4 regions of the Massilia sp. NBRC 108631 genome follow, and region 1 is predicted to be linked to each of the others. Evidence: riboswitches for the same ligand, from Rfam matches in the RefSeq annotation. Region 1 holds a riboswitch; each other region holds the start of a gene.

Evidence for each region. A riboswitch is a leader RNA that binds a small molecule or an ion and turns the genes downstream of it on or off. The one in region 1 is predicted to bind cobalamin.
Region 2: another riboswitch for cobalamin. It lies ahead of AC6H42_RS06835 (CoA-acylating methylmalonate-semialdehyde dehydrogenase); the one in region 1 lies ahead of AC6H42_RS32045 (TonB-dependent receptor domain-containing protein).
Region 3: another riboswitch for cobalamin. It lies ahead of AC6H42_RS09805 (cobaltochelatase subunit CobN); the one in region 1 lies ahead of AC6H42_RS32045 (TonB-dependent receptor domain-containing protein).
Region 4: another riboswitch for cobalamin. It lies ahead of AC6H42_RS21025 (TonB-dependent receptor); the one in region 1 lies ahead of AC6H42_RS32045 (TonB-dependent receptor domain-containing protein).

Annotation. Positions count from the first base shown of each region.
Region 1 covers NZ_BAAKJE010000301.1:1,695-5,698, forward strand. The annotation lists gene AC6H42_RS32035 (adenosylcobinamide-GDP ribazoletransferase) at 1-429, shown strand, start outside; gene AC6H42_RS32040 (histidine phosphatase family protein) at 434-1,087, shown strand; cobalamin riboswitch at 1,093-1,322, shown strand; gene AC6H42_RS32045 (TonB-dependent receptor domain-containing protein) at 1,389-3,239, shown strand; gene AC6H42_RS32050 (FecCD family ABC transporter permease) at 3,269-4,004, shown strand, end outside.
Region 2 covers NZ_BAAKJE010000061.1:34,544-38,547, reverse strand. The annotation lists gene AC6H42_RS06840 (acyl-CoA dehydrogenase family protein) at 1-567, opposite strand, end outside; gene AC6H42_RS06835 (CoA-acylating methylmalonate-semialdehyde dehydrogenase) at 578-2,083, opposite strand; cobalamin riboswitch at 2,236-2,453, opposite strand; partial or broken gene AC6H42_RS06830 (hypothetical protein) at 2,710-2,817, shown strand; gene AC6H42_RS06825 (RidA family protein) at 2,853-3,299, opposite strand; gene AC6H42_RS06820 (thiamine pyrophosphate-requiring protein) at 3,409-4,004, opposite strand, start outside.
Region 3 covers NZ_BAAKJE010000075.1:64,879-68,882, reverse strand. The annotation lists gene AC6H42_RS09805 (cobaltochelatase subunit CobN) at 1-1,519, opposite strand, end outside; cobalamin riboswitch at 1,588-1,805, opposite strand; gene AC6H42_RS09800 (hypothetical protein) at 1,904-3,511, shown strand; gene AC6H42_RS09795 (thiol-disulfide oxidoreductase DCC family protein) at 3,483-3,887, shown strand.
Region 4 covers NZ_BAAKJE010000190.1:34,228-38,231, forward strand. The annotation lists gene AC6H42_RS21015 (hypothetical protein) at 1-15, opposite strand, end outside; gene AC6H42_RS21020 (thiol:disulfide interchange protein DsbA/DsbL) at 28-678, opposite strand; gene AC6H42_RS21025 (TonB-dependent receptor) at 816-2,789, opposite strand; cobalamin riboswitch at 2,854-3,108, opposite strand; gene AC6H42_RS21030 (M1 family metallopeptidase) at 3,170-4,004, shown strand, end outside.

The DNA of each region.
Region 1 (4,004 bases):
TGCCTGCTGGCGGTGAAGTGCACGGTGCTGGCCATGCTGCCGCCCGCCACGGCGGTGGCCGCGCTGTTCCTGGCGCACCCGCTGTCGCGCCTCGCCGCCACCTCGCTGATCTGGCGCATGGAATACGCGCGCGCGGAAGGCAAGGCCAAGCCGATGGCGCAGGAGATGAGTGGGGACGAATTTGCCATCGCATGCGTCTGCACAGCGTTGCCTGCAGCGGCGATCGGCGCGGCGGGATGGCTGCCGTGGTTGTCCATTTGCGCCGCCTTGCTGGCCGCGCTGGCCGCAGCCGCCTGGCTGGGTCGCAAATGCGCACGCCGCATCGGCGGCTACACGGGCGACTGTTTGGGCGCGGTGCAGCAACTGGCCGAAGTGCTGATTTACCTGTGCGTGCTGGCCGGCCTTGGCCACGGCGCGTGGGCGGCATGAACACATGGGCAGCGGCGGCGCTGGCGCCAGCCCGGCCGCGTCGCGGCAGGGACAGGGGCAGCCGATGCGCCTGATCCTGGTCCGTCATCCGCAACCGCTGGTGGCGCCGGGCGTCTGCTACGGCAGCACCGACCTGGCCGCCGCGCCGCACGACGTCGCGCGCGTGCACGCCGCGCTGCTGGCCAGCGCCAGCATCCCGCCCGGCACGCCGCTCTACTCCAGCCCTTTACAGCGCTGCACCGCCCTGACTAGCCTGCTCGGCGCCCACACGCTGGATGCGCGCCTGGCGGAGATGGACTTCGGCGCCTGGGAGCGGCGCAGCTGGGACGATATCCCGCGCACCGAAGTGGATGCCTGGGCGGCGGACCTGGCCTGCTACCGTCCCGGCGGCGGCGAGAGCGTGCTGCAAGTGGCCGAACGCGTGGCAGCCTTCCGCGCCGAGCTGCTTGCCCGGCACAGCGGGGCCGCCTGCGACGGGCGAGCGCGCGGCGCGCATGAAGTTGCCATCATCTGCCACGCTGGCACGATCCGCCTGATGGTGGCGCTCGAGGCGGGCCTGCAAGGCGGCCTGCCGCTGGCCGAGATCGCGCTGCGGGCCGCCGCCTTGCCGCACAAGATCGCCTACGGCGAGACTGTCATTCTGGAAGCCGTGGCCTGAAGTCCGTATAATGGCGGGGTTTTGGTGCCCGCGCGCATGCCCATGCGCGCAGTTAAACGGGAAACACGAAGCCGCGCCCCTACCAGGAAAACGGCCAACGTGTGCTGCCCCCGCAACGGTAAACAAGTGTCGCCCACGGCGACAAGCTGCCTCCGACAAACCACTGTGCACTGCATGGGAAGGTAAGGCAGTTCAACTTGCGAGCCCGGATACCGGCCAAAGCAGGTGGATGCGCAGCGCGCATCTGTTCAATCCAGCCCACGGGGAAGTAGGCTGGTTGCATACTATACAAAGAAATACTATGAGCTTTCCTGTAATCCGGCACGCGGCCCTGACGTCGCTGGCCATGGCTATGGCCGCGCCTTCCTTCGCCCAGATCACCGTATCGGACGCCGTCATCGTCACCGCCACCCGCTCGGCGCAACTGCAGCGCGATGTGCTGAGCGACGTCGTCACCTTGCAAGCGGAAGACATCGCCCGTTCCGGCGCCGGCTCCATCACCGACCTGCTGCAGCGCCAGCGCGGCATCGAAATCGCCCGCAACGGCGGCCCGGGCACCAACTCCAGCGTCTACCTGCGCGGCGCCAATGCCAACCAGACCGTGGTGCTGGTGGACGGCGTGCGCATCGGTTCGATCACCTCCGGCACGGCCAGCTGGTCCGGCATTCCGCTGCAGGCCATCGAACGCATCGAGATCGTATACGGCCCGATGAGCACCCTGTACGGCGCCGACGCCATCGGCGGCGTGGTGCAGATCTTCACTAAAAAAGGCGCCGGTGCGCCGAACGTGGCCGCCTCCGCCGGCGTGGGCAGCGACCAGACCCGCAAGTACGACGCCAGCATTTCCGGTGCCAGCGCAGGCGACAACAGCTTCAGCTACGCCATCAGCGCCGGCCGTGAACAGTCGGACGGCTTCTCGTCCACCAAGCCAGGCACCAGCAACTACAACGCGGACGATGACGGCTACGAGCGCACCAGCACTTCCGGCCAGTTCGGATTCGAACTGGCCAAGGGCCACGACCTGGGCCTGGTATTCCTGAACAGCCGCACCAACGGCCAGTTCGACAGCGGCGCCAGCCGCTACGATACGCGCAGCCAGACCAAGCTGGCCAACCTGGGCGTGTTCAGCAAAAACCAGGTCATGGACAACTGGTACAGCACCGTGCAGCTGGCCAAGGCAGAAGACACCTCGATCTCCGACACCGGCGTGGCCAGCTCCTACAGCCGCATCGACAGCAAGCAGACCGACGTCACCTGGCAAAACGACATCCGCATCGGCGAGGACACGCTGCAAGTGCTGTTCGGCCACCGCGAAGAGAAGGTGGTCTCCGGCTCCACGCCCGCACTGGGCAAGGTTCGCAAGACCGACTCCTACGCCGGTGCCTACAGCCTGAAGCGCGGCGCGCACCTGGCCACCTTCGGCCTGCGCGCGGACGACAGCTCGCAATACGGCACCAAGACCACCGGTTCGGCCGGCTACGGCTACCGCTTCAGCAGCGCGCTGCGCGCCAGCGCCAGCTTCGGCACCAGCTTCCGTGCGCCCACCTTCAACGAGCTGTACTACCCGGGCTTTGGCTACGAGAACAACAAGCCTGAGCAGGGCCGCAACGGCGAAGCGAGCCTGCAGTACGACGACGGCGTGACCGAATTCGGCGCCAGCATCTACCGCAACAAGCTGACCGACATGCTGGTGACCACCACGCCATGCCCGGACCCGACCCGCAAAGGCAGCTGCTCGTACAACGTGAACCACGCCATGCTGGAAGGCGTATCGCTGAACGCCGGCCGCCGCATCGGCGCCTTCACCGTGGCCGCCAACGCGGACTGGCAAGACCCGAAGGATGAGACCACCGGCAAATCGCTGGCGCGCCGCTCTAAAAAACACGGCAACGCCAGCGTAGAATACGCCGCAGGCGCGCTGACCGCCGGCGCCGAACTGCAGGTTTCCGGCAGCCGCTTCGACGACGCTGCCAACCGCAACCGCCTGGGCGGCTACAGCCTGCTGAACCTGTATGCCACCTGGCAGTTCGCGCGCGACTGGTCGGTACTGGCGCGCATGAACAACGTCACCGACAAGAACTACGAGGTGGCGCGCAACTACGCCACGCCGGGCGCCAAGTTCTTCGCCGCTGTACGCTACGGTATCAAGTAAAGCATTTAACCTAAGGTACGTAAGGCACCATGCATCCACATTCCTCCAAGCTGCGCGCACGGGCAACCGCCATCACCGGCGGCCTGCTGCTGTTCGTCATCGGCAGCCTGCTGTTTTCCGGCGTAACCGGCTCGGTTCACATTCCGCTGTCCGACATTCCCGGCGCGCTGGGCGAACTGTGGAACGGCAAGGCCGACAGCCTGGCCGCCACCCTGCTCGACCTGCGCGGCAGCCGTGCGCTGACCGCCTTCGTCACCGGCGCGGCGCTGTCGCTGGCGGGGGTGATGATGCAGGCCCTGCTGCGCAATCCGCTGGCAGACCCCTATGTGCTGGGCATTTCGTCGGGCGCGGCGGTGGGAGCGCTGGCGGCCATGATGTTCATGTGCGCGGCCTGGGTGGTGGATGCGGCGGCCTTCGGCGGCGCCGTGGCCGTGTCCATGATGCTGTACTTCCTGGCGCGGCGCGACATGCGCAGCGGCGCGGCGGCCGAAGGCGGCACCGCCCTGCTGCTGCTCACCGGCGTGATCCTGACGGCGGCCTGCACGGCGCTGATCACGCTGATGCTGTCGATAGCCCCTGAAAGCCGCCTGCGCACCATGGTGTTCTGGCTGATCGGCGACCTGGCCGGCGCACCGATGCGCTGGATACCGTGGATCGTGCTGGCCGGCGCCACCGTGTTCGCGCTGCGCAGCGCGCGGGCCATCAATGTGATGGCGCTGCACGCCGAGGCGGCCGTCACGCTGGGCATCAACGTGGGCGCGCTGC
Region 2 (4,004 bases), on a different contig from region 1:
GGGCGTGTTGGCGGGCACCAAAAAGGCCGATATGCCGCCCGCGCCGGCCCCGCCGGTACGCGCCATCACCACCAGCGCGTCCGTCGCGCCGGCACCTGAAATGAAGGCCTTGCCGCCTGTGATGACGTACATGCCGTCCTCCAGCGCGGCGGCGGTGGTCAGCGAAGCGGCGTCCGAACCTGCGCCGGGCTCGGTCAGGCAATAGGAGGCCAGCTTGCGGCCCGCCGCCAGGTCGGCTATCCATTCCTCGCGTACCTCGGGCTGGGCCCACTGCGCGATCATGGCGCTGGCCATGTTGTGGATGGTGAGATAAGCCGTGGTGGAAGGGCAGGCGCGCGCCAGCTCCTCGAACACCACGGTGGCGTCCAGCCGCGACAGGCCCAGCCCGCCCATGGCCTGCGGCACATACAGGCCGCAGAATCCGAGCTCGCCGGCATGCGCGATGGTCTGGCGCGGAAAGATGCTTTCCGCGTCCCAGCGTGCAGCCTGCGCCGCCATTTCGCGCGCGGCGAACTGGCGCGCGGCGTCCTGGTAGGCGCGCTGGTCCTCGTTCAGTTCGAAGTCCATGACGGGCTCCTTACTTGAGCGAGATGGTCGTGTTCACGCCTGCTGTCACCGCCGCGTCGTCGAACCAGCGTGCGGTGATGGTTTTGGTCTGGGTGTAGAAGGCCACTACCTGCTTGCCGTAGGGGCCAAGGTCGCCCAGCTTGGAGCCGCGCGAGCCGGTGAAGGAGAACAGCGGCACCGGTACCGGGATTGGCACGTTGATGCCGACCTGGCCCGCATCCACGTCCTCCTCGAAGGTGCGGGCCGCCGCGCCGGACTGCGTGAACAGTGCCGTGCCGTTGCCGTTCGGGTTGGCGTTGATGATGGCGATGGCTTCCTTCAGCGTGGCCGCGTGCATCACGCACAGCACCGGGCCGAAGATCTCCTCCTTGTAGACCGCCATGTCCTGCGTCACGCCGGAGAACACGGTGGGGCCGACGAAGTTGCCGCTTTCGTAGCCGGGCACGGTCGGCGCTCGTCCGTCCAGCTCCAGCTTCGCGCCTTCCTCGACGCCCTGGCCGATCAGCTGATGCACGCGGGCCTTGGCCTTGCGCGAGATCAGCGGACCGATGTCGGTGCCAGGCTCAGCGCCGGCGTTGATGGACAGCGTCTGCGCCTTCTTCACCAGGTCCGGCAACCACTGCTGCGCTTGGCCGACCAGGATCACCACCGACAGCGCCATGCAGCGCTGGCCTGCCGCGCCGAACGCCGCTCCAGCGAGATTGTTCAGGGTCTGCTCGCGGTGCGCGTCCGGCAGCACGATGGCGTGGTTCTTCGCGCCCATCATGCACTGCGCGCGCTTGCCGGCCAGCGTGGCGCGCTGGTACACATGCGTGCCGACCGTAGTGGAGCCGACGAAGGACACGGCCTTGATATCGGGATGGTCGCAGATGGCGTTGACCACGTCCGCGCCGCCGTGCACCACGTTCAGCACGCCCGCCGGAATTCCCGCCTGCAGCGCCAGCTCGGCCAGGCGCATGGTCACCATCGGGTCCTGCTCGGAGGGCTTGAGGATGAAGGTATTGCCGCAGGCGATAGCCATCGGGAACATCCACAGCGGAATCATGGCCGGGAAGTTGAACGGCGTGATGCCGGCGCACACGCCCAGCGGCTGGTGCACGGTATAGGTGTCCACGCCGCCGGCCACGTTGCTGGCCAGCTCGCCCATCTGCAGCTGGCCGATGTTGGCCGCGTGCTCCACCACTTCCAGGCCGCGAAACACGTCGCCCTCGGCGTCGGCCAGGGTCTTGCCCTGCTCGGCGGTGAGCAGGGCGGCCAGTTCGGCCATGTGCTCGCGGATCAGGGCCTGGTACTTGAGGAAGATGCGGGCGCGGGCGCCGATGGGCGTTTTGCGCCAGGTCTGGAAGGCCGTCTTCGCGGCGGCGACGGCTTGCGCCATTTCGCCGGGCGTGGCGTGCGGCACGCGGGCGATCACTTCCTGGGTGGCGGGGTTGACCACATCGCTCCAGTGCTCGGTGCGCGAGTCGATGAAAGCGCCGTTGATGAGGAGTTTGACGGTGGGAATAGCAGTAGCCATGGTGTGCGTTCCTTGTTGGGCGGCGCGGGCACGTCTCAAGCGCGCGTTGTGCCGCCAGTCTGCAAAAGTAAGCCGAACGGCGTCTCCCGCCGCGCGGCACCCGCCACGCGCCTTCCGCACGTGGCCAGACCCTGCGCCGCCATGGAGCGGGCGGCGCTGAAGATCAACAGGCCGGTATCCGGGCTTGCAAGTCTTGCTGCTTCGCCTTCCCAGTCTGGTGGACCAGTGGCGTGAATGAAGCAGCCGCACTTGCCTACCGTTGCGGAGGCAGCAGGGGCTTGGGGCACGCGATGATGGGTACGCGCCGACCACTTTCCCGTTTAACGCAGGACAAGAACTTGCCCGGCGCACCTGTTAAATAAAGATTAGCACAACACATGACGTTTACGTAAACGTAATTTGTTTTTTACGCATGACCTTGCAAAGTATCGCCTCACGAAAACGCGTGCATCGCGTGCAAGTCATTGAATTGACTGAATATTCGTGGGAGTGTCGTTTCATGAATCGTTTCATCGAATCCGGCCCTGTGGATGTTTTATCCGCGCTGCGGCAGTCGCGTCCCTCGCTGAACCGGGCAACCACGATGCGCATGGTGAAGGCGCTGGGCAGCCAGGTGGTGGTGCGCGGCGCTGCCCGACGGCCGCTTCCCCGGCCTGCCATACCCCTTCGAGGACATGCGGCCGCAAGGCTTCCCGGGCCGGAGTCTGGCGCACGGTTTAGCTGGCGTGCTGCAGGTGCCGCAGCAGTGCATTTGCAGGCCACAACCGCGTCAGCCGCGATCGGGAAGAACCGCACGGAAGGTGACTTCCACCAATTGTGAAGGAAATGCGAGCCTTGATACACCGATGATATTGCTTGCGCACTGGGGCTGGTCGCAACCATACATCGCCTTTCTGACTTTTGCGCCGGCAGTAAAGGCGGCATCAACATCGAGCACGTACAAAGTTTCTTCGACAACGTCGTCCAGGGTGGCGCCGTAGCGGGCCAGCAGCGCTATGCCATTGAGGTAAGTCTGGTGCAGTTGCGCTTCCATGTTGGAAAAATCGACAGGCTTGCCATGTGCATCGAGAGCGGCCGGCGCCACTAGCGCGCCCTCGCCATCATGGCTCAGTTGGCCCGAAATATAGACCGTGTCCTTGACCTTGACGGCTTGCACGTAGCCAAAGGCCTTTTCCCATGCCACGCCTAAGTTCTCACATCGCTTTTCTACTGACATCTTGGTTCGCTCTCTGGAATGAATGAGGTGCGGCTGGGCTGCCTTGCACCGGGTACCGAAGAATAGCGTTCCATTTAAAGCGTCGCTTCCCTCAATAGTCAGAGAAGCGCTATGGCTTTGGCGGGAACCACGAATCCCAGGTCTCCTTGATCGTCGCCTTGATAATGGCAATCGAATCCGGGTCGCCCTTGAGCAGCGCAGAAAAGTAGGCGCGGGCCTGCTTGAGCGACACGTCCGGCGGCAGCGGCGGCACGTTCGGGTCGGTCACCATCTCCAGCACGCAGGGCCGGTCGCAGCGCAGCGTTTCGTCCCAGGCTGGGCCCACGTCGTCCGGGTGCGAGACGCGGATGCCTTTTAGCCCGAGCAGCTCGCCGTACGCCGCGTACGGAAAATCCGGCAGGCCTTGCGACGGCGCGTAGCGCGGGTCGCCGCCAGTGCCGCGCTGCTCCCAGCTCACCAGGTTAAGGTCGCCGTTGTTCAGCACCATCACCACCAGGCGCGGGTCGGCCCATTGCCGCCACAGGCGCGCCACGGTGATCAGGCCATTGATGCCGTTCATCTGCATGGCGCCGTCGCCGGCGAGCGCGATCACGGGCCGCTCGGGCCAGGCGAATTTGGCGGCGATGGCGTAGGGCACGGCCGGGCCCATGGTGGCGAGGCCGCCGGACAGGCTGGCCATCATGCCGCGCCGCAGCCGCACGTCGC
Region 3 (4,004 bases), on a different contig from region 1:
GGCCGCTGGTCATCTCGCCCTGCACGCGCGGCGGCAGGGTGCCGAACCAGCGCGCATAGTCCGCAGCGCTGACGCTGTTTACCGTGCCGCTCAGCTCCCGCAGCGCGGCGCGGTCCTCCGGCAGGTTCACGCCGTGCGCCATGATCATGTCCAGCAGCGCTTGCGGCGAGCCGGGCAGCGTGCCCACCATGTAGCCGGCGTTCTTCATCGCATGCAGCATGTCGAACAGCGAGGCCGGCACGTCCAGGTTGTCGGCGCCGATGTTCTGGCGGCCCGGCGGATGGTTGTAATAGATCAGCGCCACGCGCTTATCGCCATTGGCCTTGCCGCGCAGCGCCAGCCAGCGGCTCACGCGCGCGGACAACCGGTCGGCCTCCTCGGGCAGCAGCACCGGCGGACGGTTCTCGATGCCGGTGCGGCGGTCCAGCTGCGCCTGGCCCAGCGCGGCCACCACGATGGGCTGGCCGATACCCTGCAGTTCGGGCAGCGCCACGCGGTATTGCACCGAGTCCGGCGGCAGGCCGTCCGGCGACAGGCGCCACTGCACGGCGGTGCGGTCGGACAGGCGGATGGCCTTGAACACCGGGACATTGAGCCGCTTGAACGCTTCGGTGACCGCTTCGCGCCCCTCGGCCGCGCCCACCACGAAGTCCTGCAGCACCACCAGCGCCGCCGGCTGCGCCGGCGCGATCAGCTCGGGCAGGCGCTCCAGCGCCTCGCGCGAAGCCCCGCCCCAGCGCGTGAGCACCTGCACGCAGGGCTGGCCGCGCTGTTCGATGCGCTGGCACACGGCGGCGGGAACCGCGCTATCCATATTGGACAGATCCAGTACCACCACGGTGGGCCGCGGCTTCAGACCCAGTTGCGCGGCCTTGCCCCACGCGGCCGCGTCGGTCAGTTCGCGCTGGCCCACGCGCAGGCGCAGCGTCGGTTCCGGCTGCGGGCCGGCCAGCGCCACGGACGGATTGAGCAAATGCGCGAACAGCGCCGCCGTATTGTCGGCGCCGCCGGCCTGCCACACGCGGCGCGCGGCCAGCCAGCGGCTGGCGGCGGGGTTGGCCTGGGCCGCCTTCAGGGCCGCTGCGGGCGGCGCCTCGGACGACAGTTCGCGCAGCGTGTCCGGCGAGAAGTCGTGCAGCCTGGCGTGCGGATCACGGCTCATCAGGCTGAGACTGGCTTCGCCATTGAAGGCCAGCACCGGCGTTTGCGGCCTGGCGTGGCGCGGCAACACCTCTTTCAGGCGGCGCGCCGGATCGCCGAACAGGGACACCGCCAGCACCGTGTCGGCCTGCCTGAGCAAGAGGCCGGCTTCGCGCTCGCTGGCGGCCATCCACTGGGCGGGCGTGCGCAGCACGATGCGGTCCTGCGGATGGCTGGCCAGGTGGCGGTGCGCAGCCTCGATGGCGGCCGGCGCGGCGCGCTCGGTGACGATGGCGAACAGGGTGGCGGCCGGCGCGTGCGCACAGGCGCAGGCGCACAACAGCGCTGCGGCCAGCCGCAGGAGTATGGAGGTGCTCAATTTGAACTTTAACCAGTAGCTGCGCGCCGGGCGCGCAGGAAAACAGGCAAAGCCACACCCCGGGCCTTGCGCAATCTTCGTGACTGGCCGGTCTTCTGGCTGGCCTTCATCCTTCCTCAACCCTGCCTTCCCGTGCGGTGCACAGTGGCGTTCGATCGAAGTCGTCAGGCTTACAGCAGCGGGGGCTGCGCCGGACTGGCGCGAGATGAAAATCCCGCGCGTCACCGGCTTCCCGTTTCACCCTCCAGCCGGCAAGCGGGAGGGCACCAATCACGTTAATGCCGCGATTCTACCGTATTGAGCTTGGTCATGAAACCTGTTCGTTGCGGTGGACGGGCGGCGCGGCCGGCGGTTAGTGTTGAATGTCACGGACAAAGGAAGCCCATGGAACCGTCAGCTTATGGTGCGGCAAAACCGTCCGGCATGCCGCTAGCGCCGGCGGCCGACGCATTCGTCATCGCCAGCGTTGCCGTGCTCTCGGCAGCCGTGTTCCAGGCCTATTGGCTGCTGGAGGACGTGCTGCGCTGGTACCCGTCCACCACGCTGCCGGCGCTGATGGCCGTGGCGGCCGCCTGCCTCGCCGCCTCCGGCGTCAGCTACGCTTCCGTGCCGCGCCCGCTCGCCACGCTGATGCGCGGCGTGGGCATGGCGTGCGGCGTGTACAGCCTGCTGCTCTACCCTTCGCTGCCCGCCGTCGCGCACGATTTCAAGGGCTGGAGCCAGTCCATTCTCAACCTGGCATGGCTGATGGCCGCAATGGCGGCGCTGCTGTCCATGCGGCGCCCGGCCTGGCTGCTGTACTGCGGCTTCTACATTTACTGGATCAAGCACGCCGCCGGCTACATCACCGGCTTCTCCTTCCACACCCTGCTCGACGTCAATCCGATGATACAGCTGCCGGTCTACCTGTCGTTGTCGGTGCTCACGCTGGAACTGGCGAAGCGGCGCTGGCCGGCGACCTGGCCCCGCATCGGCGGCAGCGCGCCTTACTGGACCATACTGTTCATCGCCATCGCCATGCAGGCGGCAAACTATTTCCATTCATCGCTGGCCAAGGGCGGCCTGGACGGCGGCGTGCTGGACTGGGCGCTCAATAACGAGAACCGCAACATCTACCACGTCGCGCTGCACAACAAGCAGCTGCTGTGGGGCGACTGGAGCGCGCTGACCGGCGCGGTGTCGGCGCTGCTGCAGGTGGCGGGACGGCCGTTCGCAATAGGCGTGTTCCTGATCCAGCTGGCGGCAATACTGGTGTTCGCCAACCGGCGCTTGCTGCTGGTGCTGTTTGCCTTGTTCGACCTGATGCACATCGGGATCTTTGTGCTGGTGGGCGCCAATTTCTGGACCTGGTTCATGGTGAACCTGTCCATCATCGCGGCGGTATCGCAACTGCCCCGCGACGCCTTCAACTGGCGGACCGGCGCGGCGGGCGCGCTCGCCATTCTGCTGTCGCCGCTGTTCGCCAACGTCGCCAAGCTGGGCTGGTATGACAGCCTGGCGGTCAACGCAGTCCATTTCGACGTGGAACTGGCGGACGGCAAAACCGAGCGCATGCCGTCCACCGCGTTCGGCTTTTACTCCTACCCGATCTCCCACATGAGCTTTGGCCTGCCACCCGGGAAATACCTGCCCACCGCGACCAACGGCGGCACGTTCTCGTCCGCCATCCGGCGCCAGTCCTACCGCTGCGCTTTCGCCAGCGCGGCCCCGGCCACCGGCGTTGTATGGGACGGTGCAAGCGTGTCCGCCTTCATCCGGGCTTACCATCGGCAGGTATTGAACAAGGCGGGGGCCGGCGGGCGCTGGTCGAACACGGCCTACCCGCACCACTTCTGGAGCGCGCCATCGGTGGAGAAGGCGTTTGCCGGGGTGGACATGCGCCGCGTGCGCGCCTACCGCATGGTGATCGACTCGGTGTGCCTGGACCCGGACACCGGCGCAGTGAAAAGAAAGGTCTACCGCAATGAATACCGAATCGACCTTGCAGGCTGAGTTCCCCGGCGGCCTGGTGATCGTCTACGACGGCGAGTGCCCGTTCTGCTCCAACTACGTGCAGGTGCTGGCGCTGCGCGAGGCAGCCGGCCCGGTGCGACTGGTCGACGCCCGCAGCGACGCCGCGCTCGCCGCCCGGCTGCGGCGCGGCGGCTACGACCTGAACGAGGGCATGGTGGCCCTGTACGGCGGCGGCGTCTACTACGGCGCGGACTGCGTGCACCTGCTTGCGTTGTTGAGCACGTCCTCCGGCGTGTTCAACCGCGTCAACAGCGCGGTGTTCCGCTCGCGCACGCTGTCGCGCCTGCTCTATCCCGTGCTGCGCTGCGGCCGCAACCTCACCCTCAAACTGCTGGGACGCCGCAAGCTGCCCTAAAGATTTTTCAAAAATATTTAAAATATCGCTTGCTATTACATAGCGCACAATATAAAGTAAGCACATCGGCGCTGCAAACACAGCGCGACGCAGCAAAAAGTAGGGCACGATTTAATA
Region 4 (4,004 bases), on a different contig from region 1:
TTCGGTATCGCTCATGGTGCTTTCAACTTACTTCTTGGCGGCCTTGGCCACCAGGTAATCCATCACTTGCAGCGTCGCCTGCTGGGACGCCATCTCCGACATGCCCGGACGGCCGGCCTGCGAAGGCGACGTGACGAAGCGGCCATCGATCACGATGGTCGGCGCGCTGTCGACCTTGTACGAGGCCACCACCTGGGCTGCACGCTTCATTTTAGTCTGCACGGCGAAGGAATTAAAGTATTCCAGGTATTTCGCCTTGTCGATACCGTTCTTGACCAGGAAATCGGTCATCGCATCGTCCTTGTTCAGGCGGTTGCGGTCGACGTGGATGGCGCGGAAGATCTTGCTGTGCATTTCTTCCAGCTTGCCCATCGCTTCCAGGGTCAGGTAGGCGTGCGCCTGCGCGTCGTTCGGGCCGCCGGCCGGGAAGTGCACGCGGCGGAACGCAATCTTGTCGCCCTGCTTCTTCACCCAGTCGGCCATCATCGGCTCGATGGCGTTGCAGTGCGGACAGGAATACATGAAGAATTCGATCACTTCCACTTTCTTGCCGGTGTCGGTGCGCACAGGCGAAGCCAGCGTCGTGAAGTCCACGCCTTCCTTCGGTTCGGCGGCGGAAGCGCCGGCAGCGGTGAACGACAGGGCGGCGGCAGCAATGATCAGACGCAGAAATCGCATAGAGGTCCTTCTAGAGTAAGAGTGGCAAACGCCGCGAGATTACCATTTTTTTGGGCCCGCCATCAGGCCGGATAACAAAAATCCCCGGCCAGCGGGGATTTTAAGCTTCATTTAATGAAGCCTGGGCCAGGCGCGCCTCAGAATTCGTAGCGCGCCGACAGCTTCAGCTGGCGGCCGTCCGAGGTGTAGATGCCGCCCTTGCACTGGAACGCCATGCCGTAGTAGTTCTTGTCTGTCAGGTTCAGGCCCGACAGCGCCACTTCCCAGGCACCGAACTTGCGCGCATAGCGGGCGTCCAGCGTGGTGTAGGACGGGATGCGCGCGGCGCAGCTATTGTCGAAATCGGAACCGAAACGCTGGCTGTCCACCCACTGCGCGCCGATGTCGGCGGTCTGGCCGTCGGCCGGGGTCCACGACAGGCGCGCGCTCAGCACGTTCTTCGGCACCAGCACCATTTCACGGCCGGCGACGGCGCCTTCGGTGAAGGTGGCTTTCACGCGCTGGTAGTGGCCGCTCAGGGTCCAGTCGCGCGCCAGCTCGACGCTCGCGTCCAGCTCGAAGCCCTGGCGCTTGGTCGGCGCCAGGTTGGTGTTGGCGCCGGAGCCGAACGCGCCCGCGGTCGGATCGTAGAAGATCTCGTTGCGCAGCTCGTGCCGGAACACGCGCGCCGACAGCTTGCTGCCGCCGTCGGTGTAGGCGGTGCCCAGTTCCAGGTCGTGCGACGTCTGCGGCTGCAGCACGCTGTCCGGCAGCGGGGTGTAGCCGTTTTCATCGGCGTTGGCGACGCGGTAGCTGTGGCCGATCTTGGCGTGCAGCGTGGCCTTCGGCGACAGCGCGTAGCTGCCCTGCACATCCCAGGCGTTCAGGCCCTGGATCACGTCGTAATTGGCCACCGACCACGGCGACGGATCGGTGTTGGCCTTGTCGAACAATTCGCGGCGCACGCCGGCGGCCAGGCGGAAGGCGTCCCACTTGACTTCATCGCGCAGGTACAGCGCCTTCGACTTCTGCGTCGCCCTGGACGGGCTGGCGCCCTTCGCGTCGCGGGTCCAGTCGATGAAGTCCACGCCCGCCACCGCCTCGTTCAGCACGCCGCCGAACTGGCTCAGCTTGCGCACGCGCGGCGAGAACTGGGTCTGCTTGCTTTCGTAGTCGACCTGGTAGGTCGAGGTGGGGAAAACATAAGTCGCTTCGAGCTCCTTGCGGCGGTGCGACAGCTCGGCGGCCAGGTCGTAGCCGGCCACCTTGGCTTCAATGAAGGCGGTGAAGCGGTCGCTGTCGAGCGAGCCGAAGTCATCCGGCGTGCTGGCCTGGCGCGGATTGGCGCCGAACTGGGCCTGGCTCAGCGAGCCGGCGAAGCGCGAGTCCTGGCGCGTGCTCGACAGGCGCACGCCGGCGCGGCCGTCGGTGGAGGCCAGCTGCGCCCCGGCATTCAGGCTGCGCGCTTTGAAGGCGTTGTTGTCGCGGTAGTTGTCGGTGTCGAGCGCGCCGCCGGACAGGTCGAAGGCCCAGTTGCCCACGCCGTGCGTGAGCGCCGCGCGGCCCTCGCGCAGGCCGAACTGGCCCACTTCGCCGAACACGCTGCCACGGCTGCCCGCCGTGCGTTCGCCGGGACGCTTGGTGACGATCTGGATCACGCCGCCGGTGGCGCCGTCGCCGAACAGCACGCTGCTGCCGCCGCGCGTGATCTCGATGCGTTCGACCGAGTCGACCGGGATGGTGGACAGGATGGCCGAGCTCAGCTCGTTCTCGGACAGGCGCACGCCGTCCAGCATCACCACCATGTTCTGGCTGCTGTTGGTGCCGAAGCCGCGCAGGTCCAGCGCAAAATCGGGGCTGCCGTCCAGGCTCTGGTGGCCCAGCACCCCGCCGACCTTGCGGATGGCCTGGTTGACGTCGCTGGCGCCGGAGCGGCGGATCTCGGCCGCGCTGATGACGGTGGCGCCGATGGGCAGCAGCGAGGGGTCGCTGTCGAAACGGGCGCCGGTGACCACCACCGGGGCCAGCGCCTCGGCCGCGGCCTGGGCCCATGCGGCGGAAGGAGCGGAGAAGCACAGGGCGACGGCAAGCGCCAGCGGTGCCGGCGAACGGCGGGAATTCGAGTTGTTCATTGTGTCTTTACGCGTAGTGAGCATCCGCCTGCGTCCCCGCAAGCTGGATTCAACGGAAGCTGTCGCGCTTCCACCTGGATTGGCCGGTATCCGGGCTGGCAAGACGGGACGGGATCACCTTCCGGCGCAGACGCTGCTGCACAGTGGTTGTCGATCCAGCCTGCCGCGCGAACCGGAAATCCGGGCGCGGCGCTTGCGTACCGTTGCGGGGGCAGCACACCTTGGCCGCCGCGCTGCCGATGAGCGCTGGCTGCCTTGTGTTTCCCGTTTAACTGCATCCATGGACATGGACGCGGGCACCAAAACGCCGCCATTATACTCCTGCGCACAAAGTTGATAACGTTGGTAATTTATTACTGGCTTGGTTTATAGTGGCGGGCATGAACGCACACCCCTACCGCAAGCTCGCCGCCGTCATATGCACGGCAGCCGCAGCAGCCGCGCTGGCAGCGCTGGCCCTGGCGCAAGTCCAGGTCATCGCCATCCCCGAGCCCTACACCGACACCGGCATTCCCTTCGCCCCGGCGCAGGCCGGCGCGGTGACGGTGCCCAGCGCACCGGACGCCTGGGGCGGCCCGCGCACGGGCGGCGAGGCCACGCTGTCGGACCGCGTGGTGGACTACCGGATCGAAGCCACGCTGGACCCGGTCAGGCACACGGTGGACGGCAAGCAGCAGCTCACCTGGCGCAACCGCAGCGCGCAGCCGGTGCGCACGGTCTACCTGCACCTCTACCTGAACGCCTTCGAGCACGCCGGCACCACCTTCTTCACCGAGCACCGCGCCATGGGCGGCGGCATGTTCAGCACCGATCCCAAGGACGGCGACTGGGGCCATATCGACCTGCGCAGCGTGACGCAGGGCGGGGCCAGGGTGGAGCAGTCCTTCGTGCAGCCGGACGACGGCCCCGCCAGCGACCGCACCGTGGTGCGCCTGGACCTGCCGCAGCCGGTGGAAGCGGGAGCCAGCACCACGCTCGCCATCGACTTCCACAGCCAGCTGCCACGGCTGCTGGCCCGCAGCGGCTACTTCGGCAGCTTCCACCTGGTGGCGCAGTGGTTCCCCAAGATCGGCGTGCTGGAGCTGCCGGGCGAACGGGGCGCCACCAGGCCGCGCTGGAACGTGCACGAATACCACGCCGAATCCGAGTTCTACGCCGACTTCGGCAGCTACGACGTGAAACTCACCGTGCCCAAGGAATACACGGTGGGCGCCA